Regions from separate parts of the Pseudoxanthomonas sp. OG2 genome, predicted to be linked through region 2. Evidence: riboswitches for the same ligand, from Rfam matches in the RefSeq annotation. Region 2 holds a riboswitch; the other holds the start of a gene.
What was found. A riboswitch is a leader RNA that binds a small molecule or an ion and turns the genes downstream of it on or off. The one in region 2 is predicted to bind glycine.

Region 1 (5,662 bases), on a different contig from region 2:
TCGGCGCCTCTGCCCTTCCCGAATGATGAACGGAAGGCTCGCGACTGACGTCGCTCCCACAAGGAGAGGGCGGGTGCTTGCAAATGAAACATTTTGCGTTGCGGCAAAGCTGTGCTATCAATGCAAACCAATGAACGCAGCCCGCGCCAGCTTTTACTTTTGGTACTACTTTCCGATGCCGCTGGCGGAGGAAGGACTGCGCTCACCCTGAAGAAACATTCAGACGCATTCCCGAAAGCCGCCAGCGAACCTGGCGGCTTTTTTGCTTCCAGGGCTGGCGACATCGCACACAGACAACGAACTGGAGATTTCCCGATGGCGCCCCACACCGACGATCTGCGCATCCGCAAGCTGGAACCGCTCACGCCTCCGGCCGAGGTCATCGCGGAACTGCCCTGCGACGAAGCCGTGTCCGAAACCGTCAGCCGCAGCCGCGAAGCGCTGCACGCGATCCTGCATGGCCGCGACGATCGCCTGGCGGTGGTGATCGGCCCATGTTCCATCCACGACCCGATCGCCGCGATGGAATACGCGCAGCGCCTGCGCCCGCTGCGCGATGCGCTGGGCGGAGAGCTGGAAATCGTCATGCGCGTGTATTTCGAGAAACCGCGCACCACGGTCGGCTGGAAGGGCCTGATCAATGACCCTGGCCTGGACGGCAGCTTCCGCATCAACGAGGGCTTGCGGCTGGCACGCGGCCTGCTCCGCAACATCAACCGCCTGGGCCTGCCGGCCGGTTGCGAATACCTGGACACCACCTCGCCGCAGTACATCGCCGATCTGGTCGCCTGGGGCGCCATCGGCGCGCGCACCACCGAGAGCCAGATCCACCGTGAACTCGCCTCGGGCCTGTCGTGTCCGGTCGGCTTCAAGAACGGCACCGACGGCAACGTGAAGATCGCCGCCGACGCGGTCAACGCGGCTTCGCATCCGCATCATTTCCTGGCCGTCACCAAGGAAGGCCGCTCGGCCATCGCCGCCACCACCGGCAACCCGGATTGCCACGTGATCCTGCGCGGCGGCAAGGCGCCGAACTACGACGCCGACAGCGTGGAGGCGGCCAGCCAGGTATTGGCGAAGGCGGGCCTGGCACCGCGCCTGATGATCGACGCCAGCCACGCCAACAGCCTGAAGGATCCGGAAAACCAGCCGCGCGTGATCGAGGACATCGCCGCGCAGATCGAGGCCGGCGAGACCCGCATCATCGGCGCGATGATCGAAAGCCACCTGGTCGCCGGCCGCCAGGATCTGGTGCCGGGCCAGCCGCTGGCCTACGGACAGAGCATCACCGACGGCTGCATCGGCTGGGACGCGTCGGTGGCCGTGCTGGAACGCCTGGCCACCGCCGTGCGCCGCCGCCGCGAGCGCAACGTGTCGCAGGCGGCCTAGTCCGCATCGTGGAGGGCCGCAGGAGCGGCCCGGGCGCGACGGCGATCCGTTCCCCTCTCTCCGGATCGTCGGCGCAATCCCGGGGCCGCTCCTGCGCGGAGCGCCATCGCGGGATGCCCGCATCGCCCGATGCGATCAGTGCGTTTCGCCGCGATAGACGAACTTCGGCACGTCCCAGTTGTAGCGGATCGCCAGCAGCCGCAGCAGGAAGCCACCGCCCAGGCAGCCCAGGGTGGCGGTGGACTCATTCACGCCCGCGTGCAGCAGGAGCAGATACGCCGCGCCGGTCAGCAGCGAGACGCTGGCATACAGTTCCTTCTGGAATACCAGCGGAATCTCGTTGCACAGCACATCGCGCAGCACGCCGCCGAAGGTGCCGGTGAGCATGCCGGCGATCACCACGATGGCCGGCGCGTGCCCGGCCTCGCGCGCGATCGCGCAGCCGATCAGGGTGAAGGCGACCAGGCCCAGCGCATCCAGCCACAGGAACGCCTGGCGAAGATGATGCATCCAGCGGGCGACGAAGGTGGCGACGATGGCCGCGCCAATCGTGTAGCCCAGGTATTCCGGATGCTTCACCCAGCCCAGCGGGTAGTGGCCGAGCACGATGTCGCGCAACGAGCCGCCGCCGAGCGCGGTGACCGAGGCGATGATGACGACACCGAACAGGTCCATCCGCCGACGGCCGGCGGATAGCGCGCCGGTCATGGCTTCGGCGGTGATGGCGACGAGGTAGATCAGGGACAGTAGCATGGGGAAGGTTCCGGCGGGAGGTGGCCGGAACCGGCGGGAATTGCGCGCACGCGGTCCACGCGCGGAGGGCGCGTGGGACGGAACACTCAATTCATGACCGGAATCCGGTGCCGCTCCCGCTGTCCTTTTGCCTGAGAGTTCGGCGGCGTGGGCCGCTTGCCCCTTCGGCGGGTCATCGAAGACCTCTCTCCAGATCGGCGTGGGTGGATGCAGTGGATGGTTGCGTCCAGCAACCGGGCCTGAGCGATTATGGGAGCCTGCGCCTTCGGCGGGAGCCGTGCGGCTCCGCTCTCCTGCATCTGGCGCGCACTTTAGCAGAGACCGATGTGAAAATACCGGCTCCACTGGCCTGCCTGTCCCCATGATCGCCTACGCGCTGCGCTCCGAAACCCCCGCCGACCTGACCGCCATCCGCGCCCTGATCACGGAAGCCTTCGCCGGCGCCGAACACAGCAGCGGCACCGAGGCGGCGATCGTCGACGCGCTGCGCGCGCGCGACGAGCTGACCCTGTCGCTGCTGGCGGAACAGGATGGGCGGGTGATCGGGCATGCGGCGTTTTCACCGGTGGCCATCGGCGATGGCGCGGCCGGCTGGTATGGGCTGGGGCCGGTGGCGGTGGCGCCGGACTGCCAGGGCGCCGGCATCGGCGCCGCGCTGATCGAAGCCGGCCTGGCCCGGTTGCGCCAAACCGGCGCGGGCGGCTGCGTGGTGCTGGGCGATCCCGGGTATTACGCGCGTTTCGGTTTCGCGAACGAGGCCGAGCTGCGTTACGAGGGCGCACCGGCCGAATACTTCATGGCGTTGACCCTGGATGGCAGCCGGCCGCAGGGGCCGGTGGCGTACAGCGTGGCGTTCGAGGCGACGGAAACCGCGCGGGACTGACATTGGCTTTGCCTCTCCCTTCGGAGAAGGGGGATTGAGGGGGATTTGTTCTTGGCGCCAAAAGCAAATCCCCCGTCACCTGCTGCGCAGGTGCCCGCCCCCTTTTGCAAAGGGGGCTATCGATGTTGCGCCTTGCTTATGCCTCCCCCTTCGAAGAAGGGGGACTGAGGGGGATTTGTTCTTGGCGACAACAGCAAATCCCCCGTCGCCCGCTACGCGGCCGCCCGCCCCCTTTGTTAAAGGGGGCTATCGATGCTGCGACTTCTGCTTTTGCCTCCCCCTTCGGAGAAGGGGGATTGAGGGGGATTTGTTCTTGGCGCCAAAAGCAAATCTCCCGTCACCTGCTGTGCAGGTGCCCGCCCCCTTTTGCAAAGAGGGCTATCGATGTGGCGCCTTTGCTTATGCCTCCCCCTTCGAAGAAGGGGGACTGAGGGGGATTTGCTTTTGGCGCCAAAAGCAAATCCCCCGTCACCTGCTGCGCAGGTGCCCGCCCCCTTTGAAAAAGGGGGCTATCGATGCTGCGACTTCTGCTTTTACCTCCCCCTTCGGAGAAGGGGGACCGAGGGGGATTGATCAGCCATGCGGCTGTTGAAAAGCGCTTGCTCTTTCAGGTCTTCATGCTGCCCGTGTCCAGCCACCGCTGGTGCCACGACAGTGCCTCGGGCAACAGATGCGGGGTGTGGCGGCCATAGCTGGCATGCAGGGCGCGTTCGAAATAGTCGGTCAGCGCGTCGCGGTAGTCCGGATGCGCGCACTGCGCAATCAGCACGCGCGCGCGTTGCTTGGGCGAGAGGCCGCGCAGATCCGCAAGCCCCTGTTCGGTGACGATGATCGAGACGTCGTGTTCGGTGTGGTCCACGTGGCTGACCATCGGCACCAGCGAGGAGATGCTGCCGCCCTTGGCGGTGCTGGGGCTGAGGAAGATCGAAAGGTAGCCGTTGCGGGCGAAGTCGCCGGAGCCACCGATGCCGTTCTGGATGCGCGAGCCCATGATGTGGGTCGAATTGACGTTGCCGTACAGGTCCGCTTCCACCATCCCGTTCATGCAGATGCAGCCGAGCCGGCGCACCAGTTCCGGATGGTTGGAGATTTCCTGCGTGCGCATGACGATGCGCTCGCGGTAGAAACCGATGTTCTGCTTGAACACCTCGTTGGCTTCCGGGCTCAGCGCGAAGCCGGTGCACGAGGCGCTGCGCAGCACGCCATCGCGCAGCATGTCCAGCATGCCGTCCTGGATGACCTCGGTGAACGCGGTCAGGTCGCGGAAGCCGCTGGCGCTCAGGCCGGCCAGCACCGCGTTGGGGATGTTGCCCACGCCCGATTGCAGTGGCAGCAGGTTGGGCGGCAGCCGGCCCTTTTTCACTTCGTGCTGCAGGAATTCGATCAGGTGCGCGGCGATCCGTTCGCTGGTCGCATCGGCCGGATTGAACGGGCTGTTGCGATCCGGGCCGTGGGTGCGCACCACCGCGACAATCTTGTCCGGGTCGCAGCGCAGCGCGGTGTCGCCGATGCGATCGTCCGGATGGATCAGCGGAATCGGGTTGCGGTGCGGCGGCAGCGCGGTGCCGTAGTAGATGTCGTGCATGCCGTCCAGGCCTTCGGGCTGCCAGTCGTTGACCTCGACGATCACCTTGCGCGCCAGATCCAGCCAGGTCTTGTTGTTGCCCACCGAGGTGGACGGCACCAGCGCACCGTCCTCACGGATGGCCGACACTTCCACCACCGCGGTATCGACCTCGCCGTAGAAGCCGAACCAGGTGTGCTGGGCGACGTGGCTCAGATGGGTGTCGAGGTATTCCAGGGTGCCGGCGTTGATGCGCTGGCGGGTGTCCGGATCGCTCTGGAACGGCAAACGCAGGGCGATGCCGTCGACCTTGGCCAGCGCGCCGTCCAGTTCCGGCGCGGTGGACGCGCCGGTGAGCAGGCGGATCTGGAAGCCCTGGCCCTGCGCGTGGCAACGGTCGATCCGCGCCGCCAGTGCCAGCGGCACTTCCTTCGGATAGCCCGAGCCGGTGAATCCGCTCATGGCCACGGTCTCGCCGGGCTGGATGTGCGCGGCGGCTTCTTCGGCGGAAACGGCGAGCGCGCGCAGGCGCGGATGGCGGATACGGTCGCTGGACATGCGGGGGAGCGGAACCAGAAAGCGGAAAGCGCGCATTATCGCCCGCGGGCCCGGCCCGGGGGCCAAGACGATCGGGGAATACACCGCATGCGATGTTTCGTGTCCCGTGGTTCGGGCATGCTGTGCGCATGAACAGGACGTCGATTTCCGGGCTCGCCCCCCGCTGGAGCAGCACACGCCGCTGGCTGCTGCGCGCGGCCTTGGCCCTGCTGGCGCTGTACGCGCTGTACCTGGCCGCGGCCAATCTGTGGATCAACACCGCTTTGGGCGAGAGCACGCTCAACCGCAAGCCGGAGAAATTCCAGATGCATTGGGCCGGCGGCCACAGCTGGTGGCCCGGACGGGTCAGCCTGCGCGAGGTGAAACTGCAGGGCCAGGTGCGGCGCATCGCCTGGCAGGCGCAGGCCAGCGCGGTGCAGGGCGAGATTGCGTTGTGGCCGCTGCTACGGCGGGAACTGCACGTGCCGTGGGTACAGGCCGACGGCGTGAGCGGCGGCGTCCATCGCGCCGAACGG
Region 2 (5,662 bases):
GCCGGATCATTATCTGTTCGAGATCGTTGCCGGTGAGGGGGGTACGGTGGGATCGCTGTGGTATGGCGTGTATTCCGAAGGCGAGCAGCGGCAGGTGCATGTCTATGATGTGCTTGTGCATCCCGCGCATCGCCGCCGCGGTTACGCGGCAGACGCGTTCGCGGCGATGGAGGCGCAGGTGCGCGCGCAGGGCATCGATCGGATTGGCCTGCATGTGTTTGCGCACAACGCGGGCGCGCAGGCGCTGTATGCGAAGCTGGGGTATTTGACGGTAAGTCATAACCTCATCAAGCAGCTTTAGGGTTGCTCTTATCTTTTTTGGATAGTTTCCCTCGCTGGTTGGGAAGGGCGTGGGTATGGGAGCACAAAAGCAAATCCCCCTCGGTCCCCCTTCTTCGAAGGGGGAGGAAAGGCGGCGACCGTTGAACTGCACTAGAAAGCCCCCTTGATCAGCCATGCGGCTGTTGAAAGCGAAAAAAGGGGGCGGGCGCCCGCGAAGCGGGTGACGGGGGATTGACCAGCCATTCGGCTGTTGAGAAGCGCTTGCTTTTGGCGCGGTCGGGAAGAGGAAGCATACGAACTTGCCCCCATCCGCCCTTCGGGCACCTTCCCCCGCGGGCGGGGGAAGGGGGCGTCGCAGCGTGCGAGTACTCCCCAAAAAAAAGCCCCGCATCGCGGGGCTTTTTTTCTTACATCACGTTCGGCTCGCTGAAGGCTTCCGGTTCGCCGGCGAAGGCTTCCACCGGGATGCAGCTGCAGAACACGTTCTTGTCGCCGTGCACGTTGTCCACGCGTGCGACCGGCGGCCAGTACTTCTGCAGCTTCAGGCTGGGCAGCGGGAACGCGGCCAGTTCACGCGGGTAGGCGTGGGTCCATTCGCTGGCGCTGACCTGGGTGGCGGTGTGCGGGGCGTGCTTGAGCGGGTTGTCCTCGCGATCCAGGCGGCCGTCCTCGACCGCGCGGATTTCCTCGCGGATCTGGATCATCGCGTCGATGAAGCGATCCAGTTCGTGCTGCGATTCGCTCTCGGTCGGCTCGACCATCAGCGTGCCGGCCACCGGGAAGCTCAGGGTGGGGGCATGGAAGCCGAAGTCGATCAGGCGCTTGGCCACGTCCTCGGCGCTGATGCCGGTGGCGTCCTTGAGCGGGCGCAGATCCAGGATGCACTCGTGCGCGACCAGGCCGTTGCGGCCGGTGTACAGGGTCTCGTAGTGCGGGGCCAGGCGCTTGGCGACATAGTTGGCGTTGAGCAGCGCCACCTGGGTGGCCTTGCGCAGGCCGGCCGAGCCCATCAGGGTGATGTACATCCAGCTGATCGGCAGGATGCTGGCGCTGCCGAAGCTGGCGGCCGACACCATGCCCACGTCGCCCTCACCGCCCAGCGTGCGCGGCAGGAACGGCGCCAGGTGCGACTTGACCGCGCACGGGCCCACGCCCGGGCCACCGCCGCCGTGCGGAATGCAGAAGGTCTTGTGCAGGTTGAGGTGGGAGACATCCGAACCCCACTTGCCCGGCTTGGCCACGCCGACCAGCGCGTTCATGTTGGCGCCGTCGGTGTACACCTGGCCGCCGTGCTGGTGGATGATGTTGCAGATCTCCACCACGTCCTCTTCGAACACGCCGTGGGTGGAGGGGTAGGTCATCATGATCGCGGCCAGGCGATCGCTGTACTTCTCGGCGGCGCGGCGGATGTCCTCGACATCGACGTTGCCGTTGCTGTCGCACTTGGTGACCACCACCTGCATGCCGCACATCTGCGCGCTGGCCGGGTTGGTGCCGTGCGCGGATTCGGGAATCAGGCAGATGTCGCGCTTGGCCTCGCCGCGCGAGCGGTGGTAGGCGCGGATGGCCAGCAGGCCGGCGTATTCGCCCTGCGCGCCGGAGTTGGGCTGCAGGCTGACGGAGTCATAGCCGGTGCATTCGACCAGCATGGCTTCCAGGCCGTCGATCAGTTCCTTGTAGCCCTGCGCCTGATCGGCCGGGGCCAGCGGATGCAGGTTGCCGAACTCCGGCCAGGTCACCGGGATCATCTCGGCGGTGGCGTTGAGCTTCATGGTGCAGCTGCCCAGCGGGATCATGGTGCGATCCATCGCCAGATCCTTGTCGGCCAGCGCACGCATGTAGCGCAGCAGTTCGTGCTCGCTGTGGTGGGTGTTGAACACCGGGTGGGTCAGGAACGGGCTGGTGCGGCGCAGGCTTTCCGGGATCAGCGACGGCGCGCTGGCGTCCAGCGCGTCGATGCCCGGCAGGGTGGCGCCCGGGTTGGCGAACACGCCCCACAGCGCTTCGACGTCGGCGCGGGTGGTGGTTTCGTCCAGCGAGATGCACAGCGTGCCGTTGCCGCGCACGCGCAGGTTGATGCGGGCCTGCCTGGCGCGGGCCAGGATCGCCTCGGCGGCGTCGCCGGCGTCGATGCACAGGGTGTCGAACGCGCTGGCGTGCACCGTGGCGTGGCCGAGCGCGCGCAGGCCTTCGGCCAGGATGGCGGTCAGGCGGGCGACGCGGCGGGCGATGCGGGTCAGGCCTTCCGGACCGTGGTAGACCGCGTACATCGAGGCCATCACCGCCAGCAGCACCTGCGCGGTGCAGATGTTGGAGGTGGCCTTCTCGCGACGGATGTGCTGCTCGCGGGTCTGCAGGGTCAGGCGGTAGGCGGGATTGCCGTCGGCATCCACCGACACGCCAATCAGGCGGCCCGGCATGGAGCGCTTGTAGGCGTCGCGGCAGGCCATGAAGGCCGCGTGCGGGCCGCCGAAGCCGAACGGCACGCCGAAGCGCTGGGTGTTGCCGACCACGATGTCGGCGCCCATTTCGCCCGGGGTCTTGAGCAGGGTCAGTGCCAGCAGGTCGGTGGCCATCACGAACAGCGCTTGGTGGCCGTGGATGATCTCCGCGTCGCGGCCCCATTCCTCCAGCCAGCCGCTGGACGCGGGGTACTGCACCAGCACGCCGAAGTAATCGCCGGCGGCGAGCTTTTCATGGAACGCTTCGGTCGAACGGACGATGTCCACGGTCAGGCCCAGCGGCTCGGCGCGGGTCTGCAGGACTTCAATCGTCTGCGGATGGGTGTCGCCGGCGACCAGGAACACGTTGGACTTCGACTTGGCCGAACGCTTGGCCAGGGTCATCGCCTCGGCGGCGGCGGTGGCTTCGTCCAGCAGCGAGGCGCTGGCGATTTCCATGCCGGTCAGGTCGGTGATCATGGTCTGGAAGTTGATCAGCGCTTCCATGCGGCCCTGCGAGATTTCCGCCTGGTACGGGGTGTAGGCGGTGTACCAGGCCGGGTTCTCCAGGATGTTGCGCAGGATCACCTTCGGGGTGTGGGTGCCGTAGTACCCCTGGCCGATGAAACTCTTGAACACCTGGTTCCGGTCGGCGACGGCGCGGATCTTGGCCAGCGCCTCTTCCTCGGTCATCGCTTCGGGCAGGGCCAGCGGGGCGGCGGACTTGATGTTGGCCGGCACGATGGCATCGGTCATCGCCTCCAGCGAGTCGTGGCCGACCACGCGCAGCATGTGCGCGATTTCGGCGTCGTTGGGACCGATGTGGCGGGCGATGAAAGCGTCGTGGTGCTCGAGATCGCGAAGCGAGGACGGAGTCTGGGACATGGGCAGGGGCATCCGGAAAAGGCATGAAGCCGGGCGTGCGAAGTGCGCACGTGGGTGCCCCTCTGTCCTTTTGCCTGAGAGTTTGGAAGCGCCGCGGACGAGGTCGCGGTGGTGCTTCGTGCCCCTTCGGCGCCGGCGCGTGGCCGATCTCTCCAGAGTGTTTGCAGCGGGGGTGGTATCGGGCCTGAGCGATTACGGGCGTTTGCGCCTTCGGCAGCGGGTTTCCCCGCTTCTCCCACCTGGTCTTGCGGCGCGGATTATAGCCTGCGGCCGCCCGCATCGTCCCGGTTGGCCTTACCATGTCCGGCCCCCCGCGCCGGCCATCCCTGTTCATGAATGCGCCCCCTTTCCGACTCCTGCGCCTGGACCACATCGTCCTGCGCGTCCGCGACCTGGCGGCCATGCGCGCCTTCTATTGCGGGGTGCTGGGCTGCACGGTGGAGCGGGACCGGCCGGAGCTGGGCCTGTTGCAACTGCGGGCCGGCGAGTCGCTGATCGACCTGGTGCCGGTGGACGGCAAGCTGGGCCGGCTGGGCGGGGCCGCGCCGGGACCCGAAGGCCACAACGTCGACCACCTGTGCCTGCGGGTGGAACCCTTCGACCGCGAGGCGCTGGCGGCGTACCTGGAAGCGGCCGGGGCGACCCTGGCCGAATTCGGTGAGCGCTACGGCGCCGACGGCATGGGACCGTCCCAGTACCTGCGGGACCCGGAAGGCAACACGGTCGAGTTGAAGGGCCCGCCGACTTCGCCGCCGGTGGACCCTTCGGTGGCCGGGAGCGCGCCATGACCGGCGTTCGCAAGCTGCCGTCCAACCGCCGCCTGGCCCTGCTGCTGGGCGGGCTGGCGATGTTCGGCCCGTTCTCGATCGACACCATCTTCCCCGCGTTCAACGCGATGGGCGCGCAGCTGGGCGCGGACAAGCTGGCGATGCAGCAGGTCATCAGCGTCTACCTGCTGACCTACGCGCTGATGAGCCTGGTGCACGGCCCGCTGTCGGATGCGTTCGGCCGGCGCAAGGTGATCCTGGGCGGGCTGTTCCTGTTCCTGCTGGCGTCGATTGGCTGCGCGCTGTCGCGCGACATGACCACGCTGCTGCTGTTCCGCGCGCTGCAGGGTTTCTCGGCCGGCGTGGGTTTCATCGTCGGCCGCGCGGTGATCCGCGACGTGCTGCATGGCGACGACGCGCAGCGGCTGATGAGCCAGGTGTCGATGATCTTCGGCATCGCCCCGGCGATCGCGCCGATCATCGGCGGCTGGATCCTGGGCTGGAGCGCGTGGCCGGTGATCTTCTGGTTCCTGGCCGGCTTCTCGCTGCTGCTGTTGCTGACCGTCGGCCTGTGGCTGCCGGAAACCCATCCGCCGGAAGTGCGGGTGAAGGTTTCGCCCAAGCACCTGTTGCGTGACTACTTCGCCATCGCCTTGAACCCGCGCTTCCAGCGGCTGGCGCTGGCCGGCTCGCTAAGCTTCGGCGGCATCTTCCTGTACATCGCCTCGGCGCCGATTTTCGTGATGGACCGGCTGGGCTTGAACGAGCAGCAGTTTGCCTGGTTGTTCCTGCCGACCATCGGCGGCATGACCCTGGGCGCGTTCGTCTCCGGGCGCGCCGCAGGCCGCATCAGCGGCACCCAGCTGACCCGCATCGGTTTCGCCTGCATGGGCGTGTCGACGCTCGCCAACCTTGCCTACAACGCGTGGGTGGGCGATGCCATCACCATCCCGTGGGCGGTGCTGCCGATGTGCCTGTCGGCGTTCGGCGTGGCGCTGATCTTCCCGATCCTCACCCTGGCCATCCTCGACATGTATCCACGCCAGCGCGGCGCGGCATCGTCGCTGCAGGCCTTCAGCAACCTGTTCATCAACACGATCATCGCCGGCGTGGTTTCGGCGCTGTTGAGCCGGCACGGCCTGTGGCTGGCGCTGGGCGCGGGCGTGCTGACGCTGGCCGGCTGGGCGATGTGGCGCTGGGAGGCGCAGGTGAGCCGGCGCGCCGAAGCCTGTCCGAAAGAACCCGCCGCGCTTGAACCCACCGATCAGATCTGAGCTTCGACAAGGA

Region 1: linked by a shared signal. The riboswitch ahead of FHW78_RS19395 (trimeric intracellular cation channel family protein) and the one ahead of gcvP (aminomethyl-transferring glycine dehydrogenase) in region 2 are both predicted to bind glycine.

What each region holds. Positions count from the first base shown of each region.
Region 1 covers NZ_JACHYM010000003.1:159-5,820, forward strand. Annotated here, with positions in the region: partial or broken gene FHW78_RS19840 (hypothetical protein) at 1-48, shown strand, start outside; gene FHW78_RS19390 (3-deoxy-7-phosphoheptulonate synthase) at 316-1,389, shown strand; gene FHW78_RS19395 (trimeric intracellular cation channel family protein) at 1,525-2,142, opposite strand; glycine riboswitch at 2,254-2,345, opposite strand; glycine riboswitch at 2,356-2,448, opposite strand; gene FHW78_RS19400 (N-acetyltransferase) at 2,507-3,025, shown strand; gene FHW78_RS19405 (acetyl-CoA hydrolase/transferase family protein) at 3,633-5,147, opposite strand; gene FHW78_RS19410 (hypothetical protein) at 5,276-5,662, shown strand, end outside.
Region 2 covers NZ_JACHYM010000001.1:928,597-934,258, reverse strand. Annotated here, with positions in the region: gene FHW78_RS04380 (GNAT family N-acetyltransferase) at 1-301, shown strand, start outside; gene gcvP (aminomethyl-transferring glycine dehydrogenase) at 690-3,620, opposite strand; glycine riboswitch at 3,661-3,774, opposite strand; gene FHW78_RS04370 (VOC family protein) at 3,941-4,396, shown strand; gene FHW78_RS04365 (multidrug effflux MFS transporter) at 4,393-5,649, shown strand.